Regions from separate parts of the Limnobaculum xujianqingii genome, predicted to be linked through region 2. Evidence: predicted binding sites of a transcription regulator. Region 2 holds the regulator's gene; each other region holds the start of a gene.

Region 1 (4,453 bases), 410 kb from region 2:
CTTTCTCCCTGCACTTGTCAGGAGAATATCTATCTTTTAATCATAGTCCGAAGGTACCGCCCCACACAAAGCGATAGTTTGGTATAATGGCCGTAGTTTGTTAGATTAGTGATATCTGTTTTATTTATTCGTCTCTTAGTTGATTGGGTCCCCCGGGTTTTCCATACAAAGAGCACAGGTCGAAATTCGGCAGGAAGGTGACATGTCAGCACAACCGGTAGATTTACAAATTTTCGGCAGATCGTTACGGGTAAACTGCCCGCCAGAGCAAAAAGAGGCTCTGAATAAGGCCGCAGAAGACTTGAGTCAACGCTTACAGGACTTAAAGGTTCGTACTCGTGTGACTAATACAGAACAGTTGGTTTTCATTGCTGCGCTGAATATCAGCTATGAGCTGGCTCAGGAAAAAAATAAAACCGATGATTATGCTAAAAATATGGAAGAGCGAATTCGCACGTTGCAGCATACAATTGAACAAGCTTTAGTCGAACAGAACCTGATATCGAAACGTCAGGGTGCAAAATTTGAATAAAACCCATATACTCTTTTATAAATGTTGTTATAGTTAATGTGTAGTTGGTCAAACAGATTAACTAACCAAGAATCATAGAAAACGTAGTGTACGGTTTCTGAAAAAATTCTCTGAGGTGTGCGTTATCGGGCCAGTCCCCTGAGCCGATATTTCAAACCAACAGAATGTGGATTCTTACAATTTGTGTGCATGCCCGGTCCGTCCGGGAAGCCTGATAACTGTAAATTCATGTTCACCTTGAACCAAGGGTTCAAGGGTTACAGCCCGGGACGGCACCTCGGAGTCCTCTCTTGTATGTTCATTCTTTGATATAAGCCTATCCGGTATGACCTTTGAGATTTCTGCTCGTCAAATACTCAGAAAAAAAGTCCGCCAACTCCGCAATAGTTTAACGCCTGAACAACAGCACTCGGCCGCTCAGATACTGTGCCAAAAACTGTGTAACCATCCTAAAATCAAAACGTCTCAGCACATCTCCCTGTTTCTCTCTTTTGATGGCGAAATCGATACCCGGCCATTGATTCTGGCACTCTGGCAACAAAAGAAATCGCTTTATCTGCCGGTTTTGCACCCTTTTAGTCCTGGTCATCTGCTGTTTTTACACTACACGCCAGAAACTCCAATGGTTTCACATCCCTTTGGCATTCAGGAACCCCGGCTTAACGTGCAATCGGTTTTACCTGTGTCACAGTTGGATGTAATTATTACACCTCTGGTTGCTTTTGATGCACAGGGAAATCGTCTGGGAATGGGTGGTGGCTACTATGACCGAACGTTAAAAAACTGGCGCAATAATGGCTCCTGGCCCATCGGAGTTGCCCATGATTGCCAACAGGTTGACGCTTTATCCTGTGAAGACTGGGACATTCCTTTGCCGGAGATTATTACCCCCTCCCGTGACTGGTGTTGGTAAAAACTATCACCAGAAAAATGGCAAAAATAAAGGCGGCTAATTAGCCGCCTTTATTTACAATCAATCCCGGTTAGAACAACAATCTTGCACGAATAGTGCCCTGAATCGATTTCATATGCTCCAGCGCTTCATCTGAACGATCGGTTTCCACATCGATAACCACATAACCGATATCATTATTGGTTTGCAGGAACTGAGCGGCAATGTTAATACCCTCTTCTGCAAAGATATGGTTAATCTGATTCAGAACCCCTGGGCGGTTTTCATGAATATGCAGCAAGCGACTGACATTTTCACTCGGTGCCGGCAGGGAAACTTCCGGGAAGTTAACCGCAGAAAGCGTTGAGCCGTTATCAGAATATTTCGCCAGTTTGCCCGCAACTTCATTACCAATGTTGGCCTGAGCTTCCTGAGTCGAACCACCAATGTGCGGCGTTATCAACACATTATCAAAAGCGGTTAATGGTGATTCAAACGGATCCTGATTGGTTGCCGGTTCGGTTGGGAACACATCCAGAGCGGCACCAGCAATATGATTACTTTCCAGTGCACTACACAACGCCGGAATATCCACGACCGTACCACGTGAAGCATTGATCAGTACGGCACCCGGCTTCATCAGAGCCAGTTCTTTATGGCCCATCATATTCTTGGTGCTGGCGGTTTCCGGTACGTGTAATGTCACCACATCGCTCATATTTAGCAGGTCAGATAAATGACGCACCTGAGTAGCATTTCCCAGCGGCAGCTTGTTTTCAATATCGTAGAACATAACGTTCATACCGATAGATTCCGCCAGAATACCCAGTTGAGTTCCGATATGGCCGTAACCAATGATTCCCAGATTTTTACCGCGAGCTTCAAAACAACCAACCGCCAGCTTACACCACTCACCGCGGTGAGCTTTGGCGTTAGCTTCAGGAATACGACGCAGTAACAGTAGAATTTCCCCTAACACCATCTCTGCAACGGAACGAGTATTGGAGAATGGTGCGTTAAACACAGGGATACCACGTTTAGCGGCTGCATGCAGATCCACCTGATTGGTACCGATGCAGAAACAACCAATAGCAACCAGCTTTTCTGCTGCTGCCAAAATATCTGCACTTAAATGGGTACGGGAACGAATACCGACAAAGTGCGCGTCACGAATCGCTACTTTTAGCTCTTCATCATCCAATGCACCTTTATGATATTCAATGTTGGTATAACCCGCTGCACGCAGGTTATCAACCGTACTTTGGTGAACACCTTCCACCAGGAGAAACTTAATTCTCTCTTTTTCTAACGATACTTTTACCATCTGCTGAACCTTGCCCTAGTGATTATTATATAGACCCTGTCTAACCAACATATCAAAAATAGAAGTTACGGCAATACAATCGATTGCTTATATATCAGTAGAAGGCGTAAGTGAATGTTTTAATTTAGGTGGTTTATTCTGCCGCTAATGGAGAAGAGCAGCGTCTTAACGTTACGAAAATGCTAAGTGTGATATATATCACCAAATTAATATTTTTTTAATTATATGTAATAATTTTTGAATATTTCCCCGAATTTTATAGGGTTATATAAAATTCGGGGTGTTACATAATTACGATTCGATAATTTTCACACCATCAGCAGTGCCAATCAGTGCCACATCGGCCCCACGATTAGCAAACAACCCTACAGTTACCACTCCGGCGATGTTATTAATCTTATTTTCCATCGCTACGGCATCCATAATTTTCAGATTGTGCACATCCAAAATGATATTGCCATTATCAGTAACCACACCCTGACGATATTCTGGCATTCCACCCAGTTTGACCAGCTCTCTGGCGACATAGGCTCTGGCCATCGGAATCACTTCTACCGGCAGAGGAAAAGCTCCCAGAATATCAACCTGCTTAGAGCTGTCAGCAATACAGATAAATTTGCGAGAAATCGCTGCAATAATCTTTTCTCTGGTTAGCGCTGCGCCACCACCCTTAATCATTTGCATGTGACCATTAATCTCATCGGCACCATCAACATAGATGTCCAGAGAATCTACTTCGTTACAATCAAAAATCTGAATTCCCAACTTCTTCAGTTTGGCTGTTGAGTCATTGGAGCTGGAAACGGCCCCTTCGATTTGGTCTTTTATTGAACCTAACGCATCAATAAAATGCGCAGCAGTTGAGCCAGTTCCAACGCCTACAATGGTTCCCGGACGCACATATTTCAGTGCCGCACAGCCTACTGCTTTTTTCAGTTCATCTTGAGTCATGGTGAAATCTACCTACGCTGTCAAAAATGTGATTATTATAGATTAACCCACGAGGCGAAACAGTTAAACCTGTCAGAAACATACGATAATCTAAAAAGTATGGCATAGTGATAGAGAGACGGTCTGATTAAAACGGAGAATACTTAGGAATGAAACGCCCAGATTATCGCGTACTTCAGGCGCTGGATGCGGTTATCCGTGAGCGCGGTTTTGAACGTGCAGCACAAAAGTTATGTATTACACAATCAGCCGTATCTCAACGCATTAAACAGCTTGAATACCTGTATGGTCAGCCGTTGCTGATCCGTACCGTTCCGCCGCGCCCTACTGAACAAGGGCAAAAACTGCTGGCACTGTTGCATCAGGTAGAATTACTGGAAGATGAATGGCTAAGCGATGAAGGCAGTGCTGACTCTCCGTTACAGCTATCTCTCGCCGTTAACGCCGACAGTCTGGCAACCTGGCTATTACCGGCACTCAAACCGGTATTGTCTGACTCTCCCATTCGCTTAAACCTACAGGTTGAAGATGAAACCCGAACTCAGGAACGGTTACGTTTAGGAGAAGTAGTTGGAGCAGTAAGTATTCAGCCTCAGGCGCTACCGCGCTGTTTGGTGGATCAGCTAGGGGCACTGGACTATATCTTCGTAGCATCACCTGACTTTGCTGAACGCTATTTTCCGAACGGAGTGACTCGCTCCGCACTGCTTAAAGCGCCTGCGGTGGCGTTTGACCATCTGGATGATATGCATCA
Region 2 (4,453 bases):
AAAACAAATGATGATCCCGTGGCAGCAACTGGCTCCCGAAACGCTGGAAAGTATTATTGAATCCTTTGTTTTGCGTGAAGGCACCGATTACGGAGAACACGAAAGATCACTACAGCAGAAAGTCGATGACGTTAAGCGTCAGCTAAAAAGCGGTCAGGTCATATTGGTTTGGTCAGAACTACATGAAACCATCAATATTATGCCCAAAGATCGTTTCAGTGATGATATGGAAGAACAACCTTATCCGGAGTATTGATTCATCTGAATAAAATTTTATGACAGCCCTGCATCAATCCGACTATGCTCTGGTAATAATAATGAAAATTAAGGAATCAGGTTAATGTCAGCAAAACATCCAATCATTGCAGTTACTGGTTCCAGTGGAGCCGGTACTACTACCACCAGTCTGGCCTTCAGGAAGATCTTTCAGCAGTTAAATTTAAGTGCCGCACGCATTGATGGTGATGCATATCATCGCTATACACGCCCGGAGATGGATGCGGAAATCCGTAAAGCCAGAGAGCAAGGTCGCCATATCAGCTATTTTGGCCCCGAGGCCAATGACTTTGCACTGTTGGAAAACAGCTTTATTGAATACGGAAAAACCGGAAACGGACGCACACGTAAGTACTTGCATACTTATGATGAAGCGGTCCCCTATAACCAAACCCCGGGTACCTTTACTCCCTGGCAACCGTTACCTGAAACCACAGACTTGCTGTTTTATGAAGGACTGCATGGTGGCATCGTCACCGCTAAGCATAATGTTGCCCAGCATGTCGATCTGCTGGTTGGCGTAGTTCCTATCGTTAACCTGGAATGGATACAAAAGCTAATCCGCGACACGGTGGAGCGAGAACACTCCCGGGAAGCCGTGCTGGATTCCGTAGTTCGCTCTATGGATGACTACATCAATTACATCACCCCACAGTTTTCCCGGACTCATATCAACTTCCAGCGCGTCCCCACCGTTGATACTTCTGATCCATTTTCTGCGAAGAGTATTCCAACGATGGACGAAAGTCTGGTAGTTATTCACTTCAGGGGGCTGACAGGCATTGATTTTCCCTATTTACTGGTCATGTTACAGGGATCGTTTATCTCCCAAACAAACACTCTGGTCATTCCGGGAGGAAAATTGGGGCTGGCAATGGAGTTAATTATCACACCATTAATACAGCAACTATTAGAAGGCAGAATATTAGAATAGGGAAATGAGGGTAAAACAGGCGAATAACCCGAATCAGCGCCGCTTAACCCTCATTTTAGTAAGACAACACGAGACTCTTGGCTCAACCTGTGTTAAAATCATAGTGTGGGTACAATAGATAAATTAGAGTTCGCTCAGGCTGATGTGGCACCAGCCCACAAACACCTCTATATTCTTTTTTACATCAGCTATAATAGCGCTCACCTGGCAAGTTATATGCTTCGGGGCGGGTAAGATTTTCGGCAAGCTTCTCGCTTTGCTGTGTTAGGCAGTGACTACAAAGAGGATAACAACAAATGGTTCTCGGCAAACCGCAAACAGACCCTACTCTCGAATGGTTTTTATCTCATTGTCATATTCATAAATATCCATCCAAGAGCACACTTATTCACCAAGGTGAAAAAGCAGAAACTCTTTACTATATTGTAAAGGGTGCCGTAGCCGTTCTGATTAAGGATGAAGAAGGTAAAGAGATGATCCTCTCCTATCTCAATCAGGGGGATTTCATCGGAGAACTTGGCCTGTTTGAAGAAGGTCAGGAACGCAGTGCCTGGGTCAGGGCAAAAACAGCATGTGAAGTTGCTGAAATTTCATATAAGAAATTTCGCCAGCTGATTCAAGTTAACCCGGATATTTTAATGCGTTTATCCGCTCAGATGGCCAGCCGCTTACAGGTTACCTCTGAGAAAGTAGGAAGCCTTGCCTTCCTTGATGTTACGGGCCGTATCGCACAAACATTACTCAATCTGGCTAAACAACCGGATGCAATGACCCATCCAGACGGAATGCAAATCAAGATCACCCGTCAGGAAATTGGTCAAATTGTTGGATGTTCCCGTGAAACGGTAGGACGTATTTTAAAAATGCTGGAAGATCAAAATCTGATCTCCGCTCATGGAAAGACTATCGTTGTCTACGGGACTCGTTAAATAATAAAGAGAAGCGGATAGGTTTAGGGCCTCCAGTTGCCATATCCGCTTCCCTTTACCCGGGAGGCCTATGTGGCGACGAGTCATTTATCATCCAGAAGTCAATTATGCTCTGCGCCAAACGTTAGTTCTCTGTTTGCCTGTCTTGCTGTTTTGGCTACTCGACGACCTGGCAACCGGCTTTTTACTCTCCCTTGTTCCTGCCTGCTGCAGTATTGGTGGTTTGGATACTCCCCATAAACACTTTTTCAAACGGCTGGCTATTGGCGGCGGGTTGTTTGTTATCAGTAGTGTATTGTTGCAGTTTCTTCTGTTGTGGTCGGTTCCACTACCGATCTGCATGCTTATTCTGACGCTATTATTTGGCGTAACGGCAGAAATTAGTCCGCTTTATGGTCGGTTAATGCCTGCTGCATTAGTCACCGCTATTTTTACCCTCAGTATGGCGGGCAACTTACCTGTTTGGCGAGTAGCCATGTTATTTGCCATTGGCACAGTCTGGTATGGTTTGTTTATCCATCTGTGGTTTCGGCTTTGGCAAGAACAGCCCATGCGAGAATCACTTAACCTGCTTTTCCGTCAGTTAGCCTGTTATTTTGAAGAGAAGTACAGCTTACTGACCCAGCACACCGACCCGGAGAAAGCTCTCCCTCCACTACTGTTACAACAACAGAAAGTGATGGACATCATCTCATTGATTTATCAGCAAATTTATATGATCCCTAACCTGAAACACCCTCGTCATCGGCGATTAATTCAGGCGTTTCAAGTGGCCCTCGATTTGCAGGAACACATTACCGTCAGTTTGCACCAGCCAGTCGAGGTACAAAAACTGGTTGAACAGAGTCAGGCCGAAGCCATCATTCGTCATAATGCAAAGACCATTAGTCAACGTTTGCAGGCATTAGCCGATAATATTCTCTATCACCGCCGTTCAACGCCTTTCAATATGGATTCTGAGTTATCAGCACTGGCAAAAATTGCCCGACAGCATCCGGATAATCCGGTAGGAACTTTTTGTTATTATCATTTCAGCCGTATTGCTCACTTACTTAGCCGCCAAAAGCCTCTATACAACCGAACACTGATGCCGATGCAAAGTCGTCTTCCTTTTTTGCAGGCGCTAAAAAGTTATTGTTCCCTTAAATCTGCCGCATTCAAAAATGCCGCACGCCTTGGCCTCACATTAGCGGCAGGCGCCGGCATTGGGCTGACGCTCAATCTACCCAAGCCTTATTGGATACTAATGACCATTATGGTGGTCAGCCAGAATGGCTATAACGCGACCCGTATTCGAATTCAGCACCGCTCACTGGGCACCATGATAGGTATTCTTGCCGGAGCGGCAATTTTGCATCTCTACTACTCTCAGAACCTGATGTTGATTTTGATGTTGGTACTGACATTTTGCTCTTATCTAATAGTACGTAAGAATTATGGTATGGCGGTGATTGGGTTCACCATTACCGCGCTCTATACCTTACAGATTATCTCTAACAGTGGTATGAACTACCTGTTGCCACGTCTTATCGATACGGTTATTGGCTGTATGCTGGCATTTGCCAGTAGCCTGTGGCTGTGGCCTCAATGGCAAAGCGCACTGTTACGTAAAAATGCTCACAACGCACTGGAGACCTATCAACAGCATCTGCGGCAAATATTTAATATGGGCACAGATGTTGCTGAACTGGCCTATACCCGAATGAGAGTTAATCAGGCTCACAATACGCTTTTTACCGCATTGAATCAGGCCATGCAGGAACCGGGATTCAATACCCGCTATCTGGCCGATATGCGTCTTTGGGTTACCCATAGCCAGTTTTTGGTTGAGCATCTGAACGCGATAACAACCATCGCCCGAGACCAATATGTACTGGTTCCCGCGTTGGCACAGAAGTATTTAAACGCTTGTGAAGTCCTGATTCAGATTTGTCAGCAGCGTCTGGAATATGACGGCCCCAGCGGTGATACCAGCATATTACCGATTGTGGAATCCGGGGATGATAAAGATGAGTTATCAGAGATCTCGATGGAGAAACATATCGAAAGGATACTGGCACACCTTACGACAATGCATACTATTTCTTCACTAGCGTGGCAGCAGAGGCCGCATCATGGAATGTGGTTGAAGAGGAGATTGAGAGAAGAGGGGTAGCTAATAATTTTTTGAAAATTTACCTCGGTGGATATTCCGGCCGTAAACACTATGTATTCATATCTTCACTGTGCTCGGCCGGAAGGGCTATGTACTCAGCTTCGGAGTGCTTCGGGCCTAGCCGGGCTACGGGCACTTCGTTGGCTTACGCCAAATCGA
Region 3 (4,453 bases), on a different contig from region 2:
GAAATCAGGTCACCGGAGCTGGATTAAACACCGCCAGCGCATTATGTAATCCCCAATGATCTGACCATGGTTTTTTACGTCCGCTGGCAACATCCAACAACAGGTGGAACAGTTCCCAACCAACTTGCTCAATGGTTGCATCACCGGTAGCGATAGTACCTGCATCAATATCCACCAAATCGAACCAACGCTTGGCCAGTGCGCTACGGGTGGACATCTTGATTACCGGTACCGCAGCCAGACCGTAAGGCGTTCCGCGACCAGAAGTGAATACCTGCAAGGTGATACCAGAAGCTAGCTGCTGGGTTCCACAAACAAAGTCACTGGCTGGGGTTGCAGCATAAATAAGCCCGCGTTTAGTAGGGCGCTGACCGGGAGATAGCACTTCAACAATGGCGCTTTTACCTGATTTAGCAATCGAACCTAAGGCTTTCTCAACCACGTTAGCCAGACCGCCTTTCTTATTGCCCGGTGAAGGGTTGGCGCTACGGTCGGTCTCACCGCTGTTCAGGTAGTTATCGTACCAGGCCATTTCACGCAATAAGTCTTTACCCACTTCTGGCGTTACGGTACGAGGCGTAAGTAAATGGATCGCATCACGAACCTCTGTAACTTCAGAGAACATCACGGTAGCGCCACAGCGCACCAGCAGGTCGGAGGCATATCCAACTGCCGGGTTGGCGGTAACGCCGGAGAACGCGTCACTGCCGCCGCACTGCATACCCACCACCAGCTCTGAAGCCGGGCAAGTTTCTCTCTGGCGCTTATTCAGCCGCAGCAGATGTTTTTCCGCGACAGACATGATCTCTTTGATCATGGCTTCGAAGCCAACATGCTGCTCATCCTGCAGGCGAATGATAGGACTATCAGTGAGAATGATGGTTTGTACGTCCGGCGTGCCTTCCAGCAATCTTTCTGGCTGGAGCTTTTCACAACCCAGACCGATCACCATCACTTCGCCACCAAAGTTCGGGTTCAGTGCCAGGTTATGTATCGTTCGGATAGGAATAACTGCCGCTGGTGCATTAATCGCAACCCCGCAACCATAAAGGTGGTTCAGGCCAACAACGCCGTCAACATTAGGGTATTTAGGGAGCAGGTCCCGTTCGATTAGTTTCACTACATAGTCAACAACACCAGCAACACACTGAACGCTGGTGGTAATACCTAACAGATTTTTGGTGCCGACACTTCCATCTGCATTACGGTAGCCTTCAAAGGTGTAACCTTCTAATGGAGGAAGTGCATCAGGAACTTTAGTGGATAATGGCAGGGTTTCTAATGCAGGAGCCTGAGGAAGTGTCACCAGCGACTCTTCAATCCAACTACCCTGAGGAATATCGTGTACAGCGTAACCAATAATTTCCCCATAGCGCACAATAGCGGCATCTTTGGCGATGGTTTGCAGAGCAACTTTATGTCCCTGAGGGACATATTCAGTTAACTCTAAACCACAGCCAAATCTGGTGCCGGCAGGCAGCCCATTATCATTCACTACAATCGCCACATTGTCCTGCTCGTCGACTTTAATATAAAGCGGAGCAGCAAGATTGTTGTCTTTATTCATTATAAATACCTTCAGTGTTAAAGAGTTTTAACAGGTGATAATTTTAAAAGTATTGTAATTAGCGGCGGTTTAGCGAATTTTTTCTATTTACATTTATATTCTGTTTATATTTTTACTGCCTATCTTTGCAAATAACAATGGCTATTTTTTTTACTGATTTAATAAATGAATAATTGGCGATTGATATGTGACAAGTATCAACTTTCTGGACTATTTTTTCACTGATTTTTGGGTGAAAGCAAATGTAACAACAAAATGATTTTATTGGTATTTTTTATATAATCACCTAAATTAATGCGCAAAAAATGGTCTGAATTACATAAATGATTGTGCATATGCCCAATGCTTTAGCTAACCCGAAACAATTAGTATCCTCCCAGCGGTTTTATGAATTTTTAATTTTTCTATTTTCTTATTTCTGACGAAATAAATCTGCGGGTTTATTTATTACTTGCTCGAAGAATAATTTTTATCACAACCATTATCACTAACAATATTAAAAAATGATGGATAAGTTGACCGAATAACTTTATCTACAGGAGAATACCATGGAGTCTACAAAGTCGGTGACAGGGGTAGGGGAAAAACCCACTCACGTTCGCTTTTGGATCGTTGTTATGCTGTTTGTGGTCACCGCAATTAACTATGGCGATCGCGCAACCTTATCGATCGCTGGTGCCCCAATGTCTACCTCACTGGGGCTGGATGCTATCGGCATGGGATATGTGTTCTCTGCATTCTCATGGGCCTATGTACTGGGCCAATTACCGGGCGGCTGGTTACTGGATAAGTTTGGTTCTAAACGCGTTTATTTCTGGAGTATCTTTATTTGGTCAACCTTCACGCTATTACAGGGCGCTATTGGATTCCTGAGCGGTATGTGGGCACTGGTATTACTCTTCTCATTGCGTTTTCTGGTTGGTTTAGCTGAATCCCCATCATTCCCGGGTAACAGTCGAATAGTTGCTGCGTGGTTCCCGGCACAAGAACGTGGTACCGCAGTTGCTATCTTTAACTCGGCGCAATATTTCGCAACGGTAATCTTTGCTCCAATCATGGGCTGGCTGACTCATACTTTAGGCTGGCAGTTTGTGTTCTACTTCATGGGTGGTCTGGGTATCGTCGTTAGCTTTATCTGGCTAAAAGTGATCTACAACCCGAAAGAGCACCCAAGCATCAACCAGGGTGAAATCGACCATATCGAACGTGGTGGTGCGCTGACCAATATGGATCAGCAGAGCGCTAAGAAAGATGGCGGCCCTAAACTTCACTACATCAAACAACTATTAAGTTCACGTATGCTGGTGGGTATTTATATCGGTCAGTATTGTATCAACGCATTAACTTACTTCTTTATTACCTGGTTCCCGGTTTATCTGGTCCAGGCTCGCGGTATGTCCATTCTGAAAGCCGGTTTCGTAGCGTCTGTTCCAGCGCTATGTGGTTTTGCCGGTGGTATTCTGGGCGGCATTATCTCTGACTATCTGATGAAGAAGACAGGCTCCATTACGCTGGCAAGAAAACTACCAATCGTACTGGGTATGCTGTTATCTATCTCAATGATCTTCTGTAACTATGTTGAATCTGAAATGATGGTAGTTGGCTTTATGGCACTGGCATTCTTCGGTAAAGGTATTGGTGCATTAGGTTGGGCAGTTATGGCAGATACCGCACCTAAAGAGATCAGTGGCCTGAGCGGCGGTCTGTTCAATATGTGCGGCAACATCTCCGGTATCGTAACGCCAATTGCTATCGGCTACATCGTACACACTACCGGCTCATTCAACGGTGCTCTGGTTTACGTTGGTATCCATGCGGCAATCGCTATTGTCAGCTATCTGTTTGTGGTTGGTAAGATTCAGCGTATTGAACTGAAAGTGTAATCATCGGGAGACAAGTACTATGCATATGCAAGATACACCAAAAATTGTTTCCATGCGGGTTGTTCCGGTTGCCGGTCATGACAGCATGTTGATGAATATCGGTGGTGCTCATGGCGCTTACTTCACTCGCAATATTGTGATTATTAAAGACAACGCCGATCATACTGGCGTAGGTGAAGCCCCCGGTGGTGAAGTAATTTATAACACGCTGGTGGAGGCTATCCCTCACGTGGAAGGTCAGTCGGTAGCAATTCTTAATCGACTGGTCGATAAAATGCACCAGGGCAATTTGAATTCAGATTATGACACCTTTGGCAAAGGCGCATGGACCTTCGAATTACGGGTCAATGCGGTAGCTGCTGTAGAAGCAGCACTACTGGATTTGATGGGCCAACATCTTGGCGTTCCGGTTGCGGAATTGCTGGGGCCAGGCAAGCAGCGTGATGAAGTTACCGTGCTGGGTTATCTGTTCTACATCGGCGATAGCGAACAAACCGATCTGCCTTATCTGGCACCAGAAATCGGTAAGCATGACTGGTATCGTCTGCGTCATCAAAAGGCTATGGATACCGCATCAGTGGTGGAACTGGCTGCTGCCGCTAAAGACCGCTATGGCTTCAAAGATTTTAAAATGAAAGGTGGTGTGCTGGCAGGTGAAACGGAAATTGAAACGGTCACTGCGTTAGCCAAAACTTTTCCGGATGCACGAATCACATTAGATCCTAATGGTGCCTGGTCACTGGATGAGGCTATCCGCTTATGTAAAGGTATGGACCATGTTCTTACCTATGCGGAAGACCCTTGTGGTGCCGAAAATAGTTATTCTGGTCGCGAAATCATGGCTGAGTTTCGTCGGGCAACCGGATTACCGACGGCAACTAATATGGTAGCGACTAACTGGCGTGAAATGTGTCACTCCATCATGTTACAGGCGGTAGATATTCCGTTGGCAGATCCACATTTTTGGACATTAACTGGTGCTTCCCGCATTGCTCAAATGTGT

Evidence for each region. The regulator CRP, encoded in region 2, controls carbon source genes, mostly activating them, when cyclic AMP is high. The targets are predictions, from matches to a motif close to ATGTGANNNNNNTCACAT.
Region 1: serA (phosphoglycerate dehydrogenase) is a predicted target of CRP. The motif match lies at 2,935-2,952, and genes of this name have one in related genera.
Region 3: garD (galactarate dehydratase) is a predicted target of CRP. The motif match lies at 1,753-1,770, and genes of this name have one in related genera.

Annotation. Positions count from the first base shown of each region.
Region 1 covers NZ_JABMLK010000001.1:2,074,943-2,079,395, forward strand. Annotated here, with positions in the region: gene zapA (cell division protein ZapA) at 203-532, shown strand; RNA gene ssrS (6S RNA) at 637-820, shown strand; gene GOL65_RS09455 (5-formyltetrahydrofolate cyclo-ligase) at 858-1,445, shown strand; gene serA (phosphoglycerate dehydrogenase) at 1,516-2,748, opposite strand; gene rpiA (ribose-5-phosphate isomerase RpiA) at 3,040-3,699, opposite strand; gene GOL65_RS09470 (LysR family transcriptional regulator ArgP) at 3,849-4,453, shown strand, end outside.
Region 2 covers NZ_JABMLK010000001.1:2,480,694-2,485,146, forward strand. Annotated here, with positions in the region: gene GOL65_RS11275 (hydrolase) at 1-11, shown strand, start outside; gene GOL65_RS11280 (YheU family protein) at 8-256, shown strand; gene GOL65_RS11285 (phosphoribulokinase) at 341-1,210, shown strand; gene crp (cAMP-activated global transcriptional regulator CRP) at 1,507-2,139, shown strand; gene GOL65_RS11295 (YccS/YhfK family putative transporter) at 2,210-4,294, shown strand.
Region 3 covers NZ_JABMLK010000002.1:412,226-416,678, forward strand. Annotated here, with positions in the region: gene garD (galactarate dehydratase) at 5-1,567, opposite strand; gene GOL65_RS15665 (MFS transporter) at 2,116-3,450, shown strand; gene GOL65_RS15670 (enolase C-terminal domain-like protein) at 3,470-4,453, shown strand, end outside.